DNA from 3 places in the Pseudoalteromonas sp. BZA4 genome. Region 2 is predicted to be linked to each of the others. Evidence: predicted binding sites of a transcription regulator. Region 2 holds the regulator's gene; each other region holds the start of a gene.
What was found. Region 2 encodes MetJ, which represses methionine synthesis genes. Its sites were predicted from a motif close to TAGACGTCTAGACGTCTA; they were not measured.

Region 1 (4,270 bases), on a different contig from region 2:
GATACCGACAACGCCGCAAACTGGCTCGAAAATGTCAAAAGCGTGACGCTAATGGAGCGCTTAAGCCCTTCAGAAACCCTTGTTTATACCCACTTTAACTCGCCTTGGCCGGTATCAGATAGAGATTTAGTCAGTTATTCTTGTTATCGGGCATTAGATGAGCACAAAACTGAGTTACAAATCAAAAGTCAGCCTTATGCAAAAGCCGAAGTCTCTGGCGTTGTACGTATTGAGGACCTCACCGCTTATTGGCGTTTAGAGCAGCAACAAAGTAATTTGTTGGTCAGCCATCAAGCCTATGCTGATCCAAGTGGTTCCATTCCGCATTGGTTAAGTAACAAGGTTTCGCTAAAAAGCGTTTATAAAACGCTACAAGCACTGAGAGAACAATTAACTAACAATCAGTTTTCCCGCGCAAACACCAGCAGCATTCCAGGTGATTGCTAGTTTTTAATCAAGCGTATTTGGGTGACAGAGTAAGAATTTATCATTATGATCAGGCTAATTCTGAGCGGGTAGGTAAAAAATGAAAGAACCAAAAATTCCCCTAGTTAATAAGCCAAATGGTATTGGCTTTGGGCGTATTTTAAAAGCAACCAAGTGTTCTATTAAAGGCTTTAAAGCGGCATTTAAAGAAGAGTCGGCATTTCGTTCTGAAATCTATTTAGGGGTGTGTTTATTACCCTTGTCAGTGGTTCTTGCGCAGTCATTAAATCATTGGTTAGTGTTGTTTATTCCTTACTTGTTATTATTAATTGTTGAGTTACTGAACTCGTCGATAGAAGCGCTCACTGACCGAGTAGGGATTGAGTATCATGTATTATCGGGACGAGCTAAAGATATGGCTTCTGCGGCAGTGACATTGAGCTTGCTAATTCTAGCCTTAGTTTGGGGTGTCGCAGTTTACGAAAAGATAGTTACCTACCTTTAAATCAGACACAAAAAAAGCGCCAAAAGGCGCTTTTTTCATTTTATCTAACCTATTACAGGCCAGCAGCTGCGCGAAGTGCGTCTGCTTTGTCTGTACGCTCCCAAGGGAACTCATCACGACCGAAGTGACCGTATGCCGCAGTCGGTTGATAGATAGGACGCTCAAGATCAAGCATTTGGATTAAGCCGTAAGGGCGTAGGTCGAAGTGCTCACGTACTAATTCGATTAGACGCGCTTCTTCTAATTTACCTGTACCAAATGTCTCGATGCTGATAGATGTTGGCTCTGCAACACCGATAGCGTAAGAAACTTGTAGCTCACATTTGTCAGCAAGGCCTGCAGCAACCACGTTTTTAGCAACGTAACGAGCAGCATATGCAGCTGAACGGTCAACTTTTGATGGATCTTTACCAGAGAAAGCACCACCACCGTGACGAGCCATACCACCGTATGTATCAACGATGATTTTACGACCTGTAAGACCACAGTCACCCATTGGGCCACCGATTACGAAACGGCCAGTTGGGTTGATGAAGAACTTAGTTGCGCTTGAGATTAGCTCTGCAGGAAGAACCGGCTTAATGATCGTTTCCATTACCGCTTCAACTAAGTCGTTTTGTGAGATTGAATCACAGTGTTGAGTTGAAAGAACAACGGCATCAATACCAACAGGCTTGCCATTTTCGTATGCAAACGTTACTTGAGATTTTGCATCTGGGCGTAACCAGTTAAGCTCACCGCTTTTACGAACTTCAGCTTGGCGCTGAACTAGACGGTGCGAATAAGTGATTGGTGCAGGCATTAAAACGTCAGTTTCATTACATGCGTAACCGAACATTAGACCTTGGTCACCAGCGCCTTGCTCTTCAGGGCGAGCACGGTCAACACCTTGGTTGATGTCTGGAGATTGTTTACCGATAGTGTTTAGGATTGCACAAGAGTCAGCATCGAAACCCATGTCTGAGTGCGTGTAACCGATTTCACGTACTGTTTTACGTGTGATTTCTTCGATATCAACCCAAGCGCTAGTTGTGATTTCACCACCAACCATCACCATACCGGTCTTAACGTAAGTCTCACATGCAACACGGGCATGAGAATCTTGCTCAAGGATAGCATCTAGAACCGCGTCAGAGATTTGGTCCGCGATTTTATCCGGATGACCTTCAGAAACAGATTCAGAAGTAAATAAATGTTTTGCCATTGTATTTCTGCTCACAAATATTGCGCTTCACAAACGTCGGTAATAGCGCTAAAAAATTAAGGGGCGTATTTTATCTAAAACAAATATGTTTGCATAGTAATTTTACGCCTAGACGTCTATTTAAAATTACTAATAACGTATTGTTCTTAACAAACGCCCATAATTGGTGCATTTAATGCGGATTTTTAATTGCACTGTACCCTTACAATAAGTAAGAATGGGGCTTCATAAACAACCAGCGCAAATACATAAAGGTAGGAGAATTCATGCCATCACGCAAAGAACTTGCAAATGCTATTCGCGTCTTATCAATGGACGCAGTACAACAGGCCAAATCTGGTCACCCTGGCGCCCCTATGGGCATGGCAGATATCGCAGAGGTACTATGGCGCGATTATCTAAAGCACAATCCAACGAATCCAGAGTGGGCAGACCGAGATCGATTTATTCTTTCTAACGGCCACGGTTCAATGCTGATCTATTCTCTACTGCACTTAAGTGGCTATGACTTACCACTAGAGGAAATTAAAAACTTCCGCCAAATGCACTCAAAAACACCAGGTCACCCAGAGTATGGATATGCACCAGGTATTGAGACTACTACGGGTCCATTAGGTCAAGGGATCACAAATGCAGTGGGCATGGCAATTGCCGAAAAAGCGCTAGCTGCACAGTTTAACCGTGAAGGCCACGATATTGTTGATCACTTCACGTATGCATTCATGGGCGATGGCTGTTTAATGGAAGGTATTTCACACGAAGCCTGTTCATTAGCCGGTACATTAGGCCTAGGTAAACTAGTTGCATTTTGGGATGACAACGGCATCTCAATTGATGGTGAAGTAGAAGGTTGGTTCAGCGATGACACACCAGCGCGCTTCAAAGCATATGGCTGGCACGTAGTAAGCGATGTTGATGGTCATAACCCTGATGCAATTCGCGCCGCTATCGAAGAAGCGCGTAGCATCACTGATAAGCCATCATTAATCTGCTGTAAAACAGTGATTGGTTACGGTTCACCTAACAAATCAGGTAGCCATGACTGTCACGGTGCACCACTAGGTGAAGACGAAATCAAAGCATCTCGTGAGTTCCTAGGTTGGACTGGCGATGCATTTGAAATCCCAGCTGATATCTACAGCGAGTGGGATGGCAAAGAAAAAGGTAAGCAACTAGAAGCAAGCTGGGACGAAAAGTTTGCCGCTTACGCAAGTGCACACCCTGAACTTGCTGCTGAGTTTAAACGCCGTACAAATGGTGAGTTACCAGCTGATTGGGCTGAAAAGTCACAAGCCTACATTGAAGAGCTACAAGCAAACCCAGCAAACCCAGCAACACGTAAAGCATCACAAAATGCATTAAACGCGTTTGGTCCGTTACTACCAGAATTCATGGGTGGCTCTGCTGACCTTGCAGGTTCTAACTTAACACTTTGGGATGGCTCAAAAGGCCTAGAAGCAAACGATGCAAGCGGTAACTACATTTTCTACGGTGTACGTGAATTTGGTATGTCAGCGATTATGAATGGTATTGCATTGCACAAAGGCTTTATTCCTTACGGTGCTACCTTCTTAATGTTCATGGAATACGCACGTAACGCAGTACGTATGGCGGCATTAATGAAGCAGCCAAGCATCTTCGTTTACACGCACGATTCAATTGGTCTAGGTGAAGATGGTCCGACGCACCAACCAGTAGAGCAAATCGCAAGCATGCGTTTGACGCCTAACCTAGTGAACTGGCGCCCATGTGACCAAGTTGAGTCAGCGATTGCATGGCAACAAGCAATTGAGCGTAAAGATGGCCCAACATCACTGATTTTCACTCGCCAAGGCCTTGAGCAACAAACGCGTACTGCACAGCAGTTAGCCGATGTGAAAAAAGGTGGTTACGTACTTAGCTGTGACGGTGAGCCAGAGCTTATCCTTATTGCAACAGGTTCTGAAGTACAGCTTGCACAAGATGCCGCTGCAGAACTTCGTTCACAAGGTAAAAAAGTACGCGTGGTATCTATGCCTTCAACTGATTTATTTGATGAGCAAGACTCTGCGTATAAAGAAAGCGTATTACCAGCAAGCGTTACACGCCGCGTAGCAATCGAAGCGGGCATCGCAGACTACTGGTACAAATACGTA
Region 2 (4,270 bases):
AACTCTTTGTAAAGACATCCACTTAGACGTATGTTCTGAGTGTCACCCGTTTTACACTGGTAAGCAAAAGATTTTAGACACTGGCGGCCGTGTTGATCGTTTCAACAAGCGCTTCGGTGCACTTAGCAGCAAGAAGTAATCTCTGCTGTTTAGTTAAAAAAAGCACCTTAGGGTGCTTTTTTTATGCCTAAAATTCACAAACGACATTATTAACGCTGCCACTTACTCATCATCTTCACTTATGTATCTTGCATAACTATTTCTGGCTGTTATGCCCATTATGTCGCTAATTTTGCAGACAAAGTGCCACCCCTTGGCTATATTCTTTTTTGTATAAACTTTCATAAAAGTTATTAAAAATAATAAATTTAAATAACTTTGTGAGTAAATGCTGTGAACTTCGTTGAAATGGCTATTTTGGGCTAATTTCGGCTAATTGCAGTGTACGTGCGTATAAAATACAAAAACACGTGCTTAAAAGGTCATAAATAGGTGAATTTTTATGTCTGGTTAATCGCAACTATGCGCAGAAACTGTTGGGAAATCCTTTAAAATTAAGCGATATAGCATATAACAGGATAGACCTGATAATACTTGGAATTTTTATACATTACAGGTATCGTACTGATGCAAGCTCTCTCACTTTTTAACTTTTTGCAGGATACTATCGCGTTATGTCAGATTTTCGTGAACAAGCATTACATTACCACGCTCACCCCGTTCCAGGTAAAATTAGTGTTGAACTAACCAAGCCAGCCGAAACGGTTAACGATCTCGCTTTAGCTTATAGCCCAGGTGTGGCTGAACCAGTCCGTGAAATTGCTGCTGATCCAGCAAATGCCTATAAATATACAGGCAAAGGTAACATGGTTGCGGTTATTTCAAACGGTACCGCAATTTTAGGTTTAGGTAACTTAGGTCCGCTTGCATCAAAACCTGTAATGGAAGGTAAAGCGTTACTATTTAAACGTTTTGCTGGCCTTGACTCAATTGATATTGAAGTTAAACACCGCACAACAGAAGATTTCATTAATACGGTTGCTAACATCGCTGATACGTTTGGTGGTATCAACCTTGAAGATATTAAAGCGCCTGAGTGTTTTGAAATCGAAAAAGCGCTTATTGAGCGCTGTGATATTCCAGTTTTCCACGATGACCAACATGGTACAGCTATTGTGACTGCTGCTGGTATGCTTAACGCCCTTGAAGTGCAAGGTAAAGATATCGAAGATGCTATCATCGTATGTTTAGGTGCCGGTGCTGCTGCTGTTGCTTGTATGGAGCTTTTAATTAAGTGTGGCGCACTGCGTGAACACATTTATATGCTTGACCGTAAAGGTGTGATCCATACACGTCGTGATGACTTAAACGAGTATAAGCAATTATTTGCTAACAATACCGATAAGCGTACATTACAAGATGTAATTGCTGATGCTGATGTATTCGTTGGTGTATCAGGTCCTAACTTGTTAACTGCAGATGATCTTAAGCTGATGGCAGATAAGCCAGTCGTGTTTGCATGTTCAAACCCAGATCCTGAGATTGCTCCAGAAGTTGCACACAGTGCGCGTAACGATTTAATTATGGCAACGGGTCGTTCAGATTTCCCTAACCAAGTAAATAACGTGCTTTGTTTCCCATTCATTTTCCGTGGCGCGTTAGATGTTCGTGCAACGGCAATTAATGATGAAATGAAAATTGCTGCAGTTCATGCTATTCGCGGCATCGCGAAAGAGCCTGTACCAAGTGAAGTATTAAAAGCAGCTGGCGTTGAGTCACTTGAGTTTGGTGCCGAGTACATCATTCCTAAGCCTATGGATCCGCGTTTATTACCACGTATTGCACGTGCTGTTGCTGAAGCAGCAGTAGAGTCGGGTGTGGCGCAAATCGACATGCCAGAAGATTACATGCGTTAAGCTTAATTAGCTATTAGGTATATCGCACAATAAAAAACTCAGCCTAGGCTGAGTTTTTTTATATCTGCGATTATCGGCGGTGATCCGATGGCCGAAATACTTATTCTGAATCAAGCACTGGGATATCTAACCCCATTTCTTGCATAATTTTTTTAACTTCTTCAGGTACCTTTTCAGGGTTGTCTTTACGTAGGTCGTCATCATTTGGTAATGGTTGACCTGTAAAAGCATGTAAGAAAGCTTCACACAATAACTCACTGTTCGTCGCATGACGCAGGTTATTGATCTGGCGGCGTGTACGCTCGTCAGTTAATACTTTTAATACGTTGAGTGGGATTGATACGGTAATCTTTTTTACTTGTTCTGATTTTTTACCGTGTTCTGCATATGGGTGAATGTATTCACCGTTCCATTTAGCCATAAGTTGTTTCGTTGCCTCGGTTGTCAGTGATTTACGCCTTATTCACAGCGCAAGATGCGGAAATTCTATCTCTTTAAAAAAGATAGTCAAATACTAGTTATTTAGCCATCTAGTGGTGTAAATGTATAAACTTCTATGTGTAAGCCATAAATGCTTTGACTTCTCATATTTGATCATCTAACCTTTTAGACGTCTAAACATCCAATTTAAGAATAGGTGATGAAATGAGCGAAAAAAATAAAGCGACGATTGCTGTTCGTCACGGCATCGAAGCCGATAAACATCATGGTGCGGTTGTACCACCAATTTACTTATCAACCACCTATTCGTTTGCTGATTTTGATACTAAGCGCCAGTATGACTATGGTCGCAGCGGTAATCCAAATCGCGATATCTTAGCTGAAACCTTAGCTGAGCTTGAAGGTGGTGCTAGAGGTATTATAACTGCAACAGGTATGTCTGCTGTGCATTTAGCCACTCAGCTATTAAACAGTGACGATACGTTAGTGATCCCACATGACTGTTATGGCGGTAGTTACCGTTTATTCACCTCGCTTGAAAAACGTGGCCTGTTAAAACTAAAAGTTTTGGATTTAACTAAAACTGAAAATCTCCAAGAAATTTTAGCGATTAAACCCAAGTTGATTTGGATTGAAACGCCAAGTAACCCAATCTTGCGTTTAACAGATATTAAAGCAATTACTAGTATTGCTAAGCAGTGTGGTGCTTTGGTTGCGGCTGACAACACCTTCTTATCACCTGCATTACAAAACCCAATTGAGTTTGGTGTTGATATTGTTGTGCATTCAACCACTAAATACATCAATGGTCACTCTGATGTAGTGGGCGGTGCAGTGATTGCTGCAACGCAAGAGCTAGGCGACGAACTTGCTTGGTGGGCGAATAATATCGGTATTACTGGTGCACCATTTGACAGCTACTTAACGCTTCGTGGTTTACGTACTTTAAATGTACGCCTAAAGCAGCACCAAGAAAATGCCTTTGCCATTGCTGAGTATTTAGAGAGTTCACCTTATGTAAGCCAAGTTTATTACCCAGGCCTTGCTTCTCACCCACAACATGAGCTTGCTAAAGCACAGCAACGTGGCTTTGGTGGCATGGTGAGCTTTGATATTAAAGGCGACATTAACGATGCAGCAGCGTTTTTAACAAGCCTTAAAGACTTTAGCCTTGCTGAGTCGCTAGGTGGGGTAGAAAGCTTGATTTGTCACCCTGCAACAATGACGCACGCAGGCATGGAGCCTAAAGCGCGCCTTGAAGCCGGTGTGGGCGATACGCTGATCCGTATTTCTGTAGGTATTGAAGACGTAAAAGATCTCATTGCAGATTTAGACCGTGTTTTCAATTTAGTAAAACCAGGTCAAGGCCAGCAAGTTACAACAGCTGAAGCTAAGCAAACACAGCAAGATACACAGCAAAACGCTTCATTTAAGTTAACGCCAGCACATACGGCATTGTGGTAGAAGAAATGGTAAATATTGTTCATAAATTTGGTGGCTCAAGCTTAAGCTCGGCGGATCGTTATCATGCAGTAGCGAACATTGTTCTTGCGAATACTGAGCAGGGCGATTGCATTGTTGTGTCGGCATCGGGTAAAACAACCGATACCCTAGTAAAGCTTTGGCAAAGTTACCAGCAGCAAGATAGCCAAGCTGTTAGCGATATTCTATTGCTTATTGATAACAATCAACGGGCTTTAATTGAGCAGCTACTTACAGGTCAGAATAAACAACAGGCCTTGGCACAGTTAAAAGATGAACTTGCTGTATTAAATGAATTAATTAGTCTGCAGCAGTTACTTGAAGCACCTTTACTTGCTCATGGTGAAGTGTGGTCGGCGCGGTTATTGGCCGCTTACCTAAATCAGTTAGGTGTCGCTGCGCAAGATGTTGATGCAAGGCAGTTATTTACC
Region 3 (4,270 bases), on a different contig from region 2:
TACCCGCTTTAATCGCGTGGTATAAAAACACAGAGTGAATAGCTTCACGAACTGGGTTATTACCACGGAACGAGAACGACACATTCGATACACCGCCCGACACTTTACAGTGCGGTAAGCCTTGCTTAATTCGACGCGTACCTTCAATAAACTCAACAGCGTAGTTATCGTGCTCTTCAATGCCCGTTGCGACGGCAAAAATGTTCGGGTCAAAAATAATGTCTTCTGGCGGAAAGCCAATATCATCAACGAGTATTTTGTAACTACGCTGACAAATCTCGAACTTACGATCAGCAGTTTCAGCTTGCCCGGTTTCATCAAACGCCATTACAACCGCAGCAGCACCAAAGCGTTTAATTAGCTTAGCTTGGCGAATAAATGGCTCTTCACCTTCTTTAAGTGAAATTGAGTTAACAATGGCCTTACCTTGAATACACTTTAAGCCTGCTTCAATCACGTCCCATTTAGATGAGTCGACCATGATAGGTACTTTTGAGATATCAGGCTCTGAGGCAATTAAGTTTAAAAACTTTACCATCGCCGCTTTCGAGTCCAACATGGCTTCATCCATGTTGATATCAATTACTTGCGCGCCATTTTCTACTTGTTCACGGGCAACATCGAGAGCGGTCTCGTAATCTTCTTCCATGATCAAGCGCTTAAACTTAGCCGAGCCTGTTACATTGGTACGCTCACCGACGTTAGTAAATACAGCAATTTGGTCAGTCATGTCGGTTTCCTAGTTTAAGTTACACGCTTCAAGGCCCGATAAGCGCATACGCACTTCAAGCTCAGGTAATTGGCGAGGTTTAACACCTTCAAGGCCTTTCGCAAACGCCTTAATATGAGCCGGTGTGGTGCCACAACAACCACCTACAATATTGATAAAGCCAGACTTGCCCCAATCAATAATTTCTTGGGCCATTTCAGGAGCTTCTAAATCATATTCGCCAAACTCGTTCGGTAAACCTGCATTTGGATGCACCGAGGTAAAGGTTTCACAAACGCGCGATAACTCTTCAACATACTGGCGCAGTAAGTCAGGGCCAAGGGCGCAGTTAAGGCCGATTGATAGCGGTTTAATATGGCGAATTGAGTTATAAAATGCTTCTGTGGTTTGCCCTGATAAAGTTCGGCCAGAGGCATCGGTAATGGTGCCTGAGATCATCACAGGTAAACTACGACCAGCTAGTTCGAATGCTTCTTCCACAGCAAACGAAGCCGCTTTTGCATTAAGGGTATCAAAGATGGTTTCTATTAAAATAAGGTCAGCACCACCTTCCATTAATGCCAGTGTTGACTCAACATACGCAGCCACCAGCTTATCAAAGTTGATATTACGATAACCTGGGTCATTTACATCTGGTGAAATAGAACAGGTTTTTGACGTTGGCCCAAGCACACCGGCTACATAACGCGGTTTGCTAGGATCTTTTGCTTCAAGTTCATCACACACGCTGCGTGCAAGCTTCGCTGACTCGAGGTTGATTTCGCGGCTAAGGCTCGCCATATCGTAATCTTCCATCGAAATAGTCGTGGCATTAAAGGTATTCGTTTCGATGATATCAGCACCGGCTTCTAAGTAAGCACGGTGAATATCAGCAATGATTTTTGGCTGAGTTAGGCTTAATAAATCGTTATTGCCTTTAATAAGTACATGCCAGTCTTTAAAGCGCTCACCGCGATAATCCTGTTCTTCTAACTTATATTCTTGGATCATGGTGCCCATCGCGCCATCGAGGATTAAAATTCGCTGTTTTAGCGCCTCGGTTAATTGTTCGCGTTTATTCACTGCATTACTCGGCATAGTTGTTAGTCCTTACATCTTGGCTAACTAAGTTAATATCATACGGTGTAGTTTGGTACACATAATAGTTTAACCAATTCGAAAACAATAAAAAGGCATGGCTTTGCCACGTTTTCGACGGTTCGTTGTCTGGGTTATCGTCAGGGAAGTAATTTTCTGGCTTAGGTGCATCCGCTGATTTTTCTTGGTCGCGTAAATACTCCCCTTTTAAGGTATGAGCATCGTACTCTGGATGGCCAGTAATATACACTTGGCTACCTGATTTATTTTTAATTAAGTAGGCACCTACTCGCTCTGATCCGGCTAACACTACCAGCTCTTCGCAGGCAGTGATCTTATCGATATCAATATGACCATAACGAGAATGTGGCACTAAAAAGGTATCATCAAAGCCACGCGTTAGCGCTGCGTGGTCAAAATAGCTTTTATGGGTAAATACGCCACTGAGTTTGTTTGGTTTCAGATCACGTTTAAGGCCATAGTGATGATAAAGCCCAGCATGGGCCGCCCAACACGAAAACAGCGTAGACGTCACATGCTGCTCTGCCCAATCTAAAATAACTTTTAGTTCGTCCCAGTAAGCAACTTCGTCATATTCTAAATGAGCAAGCGGCGCGCCCGTTATGATCATGGCATCGTAGTTATTATCTTTCACTTCTGAAAAATAACGATAAAACGTATCCATGTGCTGCTCAGAGTTACTACTGGTGCGATGGGTATCTAAGCGCAACAGCTCAACATTAACTTGCAGCGGTGAGTTTGCTAACAAGCGAATAAACTGCACTTCGGTTTCAACTTTGTTTGGCATTAAGTTTAAGATGGCCAAACGCATTGGGCGGATTTCTTGCGTTTTAGCACGACTTTTTGGCATTACAAACACGTTTTCTTGACGTAACTTTGCAATGGCAGGCAATTCATCTTTTACTGTAATGGGCATAGCTGGCTCCGAGCATACTTATCTGACTGCTAATTATGAACGGATAGTTAGAAATTTCAACCTCTAGATGTTTAGATGTCCAAATGAATTTTATTTGTTTGAAAGCAAAGCCCATAAAAGCCTGTTTCGTTGACGTATACGCGACAGAGCCTCTACAATATACGCTGTTAATTTTTCTTATAAATTGAAGGCTCCTTTCATGGTGTTACCAGATAAGTTTATATTCTCGATGAGTCGAGTTTCTAAGGTTGTGCCACCTAAGCGCACTATCTTAAAAGATATTTCTTTACACTTTTTCCCAGGCGCAAAAATTGGTGTGCTAGGTCTAAACGGTGCAGGTAAATCAACGTTACTTCGCATTATGGCTGGTGTTGACCAAGACTTTGAAGGTGAAGCTCGCCCTCAACCAGGCACTAAAATCGGTTACTTACCGCAAGAACCTGTACTAGACGAAAGCAAAACAGTTCGCGAAACAGTAGAAGAAGCAGTAAGCGAAGTTAAAAATGCACTAAACCGCCTTGATGAAGTATACAACGAGTATGCAATGGACGGTGCTGACTTTGATGCACTTGCGAAAGAGCAAGGCGAACTTGAAGCTATCATCCAAGCACACGATGGTCACAATATCGACAACGTGTTAGAGCGTGCAGCTGATGCATTACGCCTTCCACCTTGGGATGCAAAAATTGAACACCTTTCGGGTGGTGAGCGTCGCCGTGTTGCGATCTGTCGTTTACTACTTGAAAAACCAGATATGCTTATTCTTGACGAACCAACCAACCACTTAGACGCTGAGTCAGTTGCTTGGTTAGAGCGCTTCTTACACGACTACGAAGGTACCGTGGTTGCTGTAACCCACGACCGTTACTTCTTAGATAACGTAGCAGGTTGGATTTTAGAGCTTGACCGTGGTGAAGGTATTCCTTGGGAAGGTAACTATTCATCGTGGCTTGAGCAAAAAGATTTACGTTTACAACAAGAACAGAAATCTGAAAAAGCACGTCAAAAATCAATCGCGCAAGAACTTGAATGGGTTCGTTCAAACCCGAAAGGCCGTCAAGCTAAGTCTAAAGCACGTATGGCACAGTTCTCTGAGCTTCAACAAAACGATTACCAAAAGCGTAACGAAACGAATGAACTATTCATTCCACCGGGTCCACGTTTAGGTGACCAAGTTATCGAAGTGAAAGGCCTGAAGAAGAGCTTTGGCGACCGTGTATTAATCGATGACTTAAACTTTGCAATGCCGAAAGGCGCTATCGTAGGTATTATCGGTGCCAATGGTGCGGGTAAATCAACGCTATTTAAAATGCTAAGTGGTGAAGAAAAGCCAGATAGCGGTGAGATCATTGTTGGTGACACTGTTGAGCTTGCAACGGTTGATCAGTTCCGTGGCGACATGGACGAAAGCAACACTGTTTTCCAAGAAATCTCTAACGGCCAAGACGTATTAAAAATTGGTAACTTTGAATTCCCAAGCCGTGCCTATGTTGGCCGCTTTAACTTCAAAGGTAATGACCAACAAA

Region 1: the regulator MetJ is predicted to act here: its motif matches at 2,237-2,254, upstream of metK (methionine adenosyltransferase).
Region 3: the regulator MetJ is predicted to act here: its motif matches at 2,809-2,826, upstream of metA (homoserine O-succinyltransferase).

The regions. Positions count from the first base shown of each region.
Region 1 covers NZ_JBECOT010000008.1:111,700-115,969, forward strand. Annotated here, with positions in the region: gene ABMY41_RS05600 (START domain-containing protein) at 1-447, shown strand, start outside; gene ABMY41_RS05605 (diacylglycerol kinase) at 527-931, shown strand; gene metK (methionine adenosyltransferase) at 984-2,135, opposite strand; gene tkt (transketolase) at 2,402-4,270, shown strand, end outside.
Region 2 covers NZ_JBECOT010000035.1:11,368-15,637, forward strand. Annotated here, with positions in the region: gene rpmE (50S ribosomal protein L31) at 1-139, shown strand, start outside; gene ABMY41_RS14290 (malic enzyme-like NAD(P)-binding protein) at 675-1,916, shown strand; gene metJ (met regulon transcriptional regulator MetJ) at 2,017-2,337, opposite strand; gene metB (cystathionine gamma-synthase) at 2,562-3,821, shown strand; gene metL (bifunctional aspartate kinase/homoserine dehydrogenase II) at 3,827-4,270, shown strand, end outside.
Region 3 covers NZ_JBECOT010000019.1:39,463-43,732, reverse strand. Annotated here, with positions in the region: gene metH (methionine synthase) at 1-730, opposite strand, end outside; gene ABMY41_RS10145 (homocysteine S-methyltransferase family protein) at 740-1,807, opposite strand; gene metA (homoserine O-succinyltransferase) at 1,797-2,744, opposite strand; gene ettA (energy-dependent translational throttle protein EttA) at 2,944-4,270, shown strand, end outside.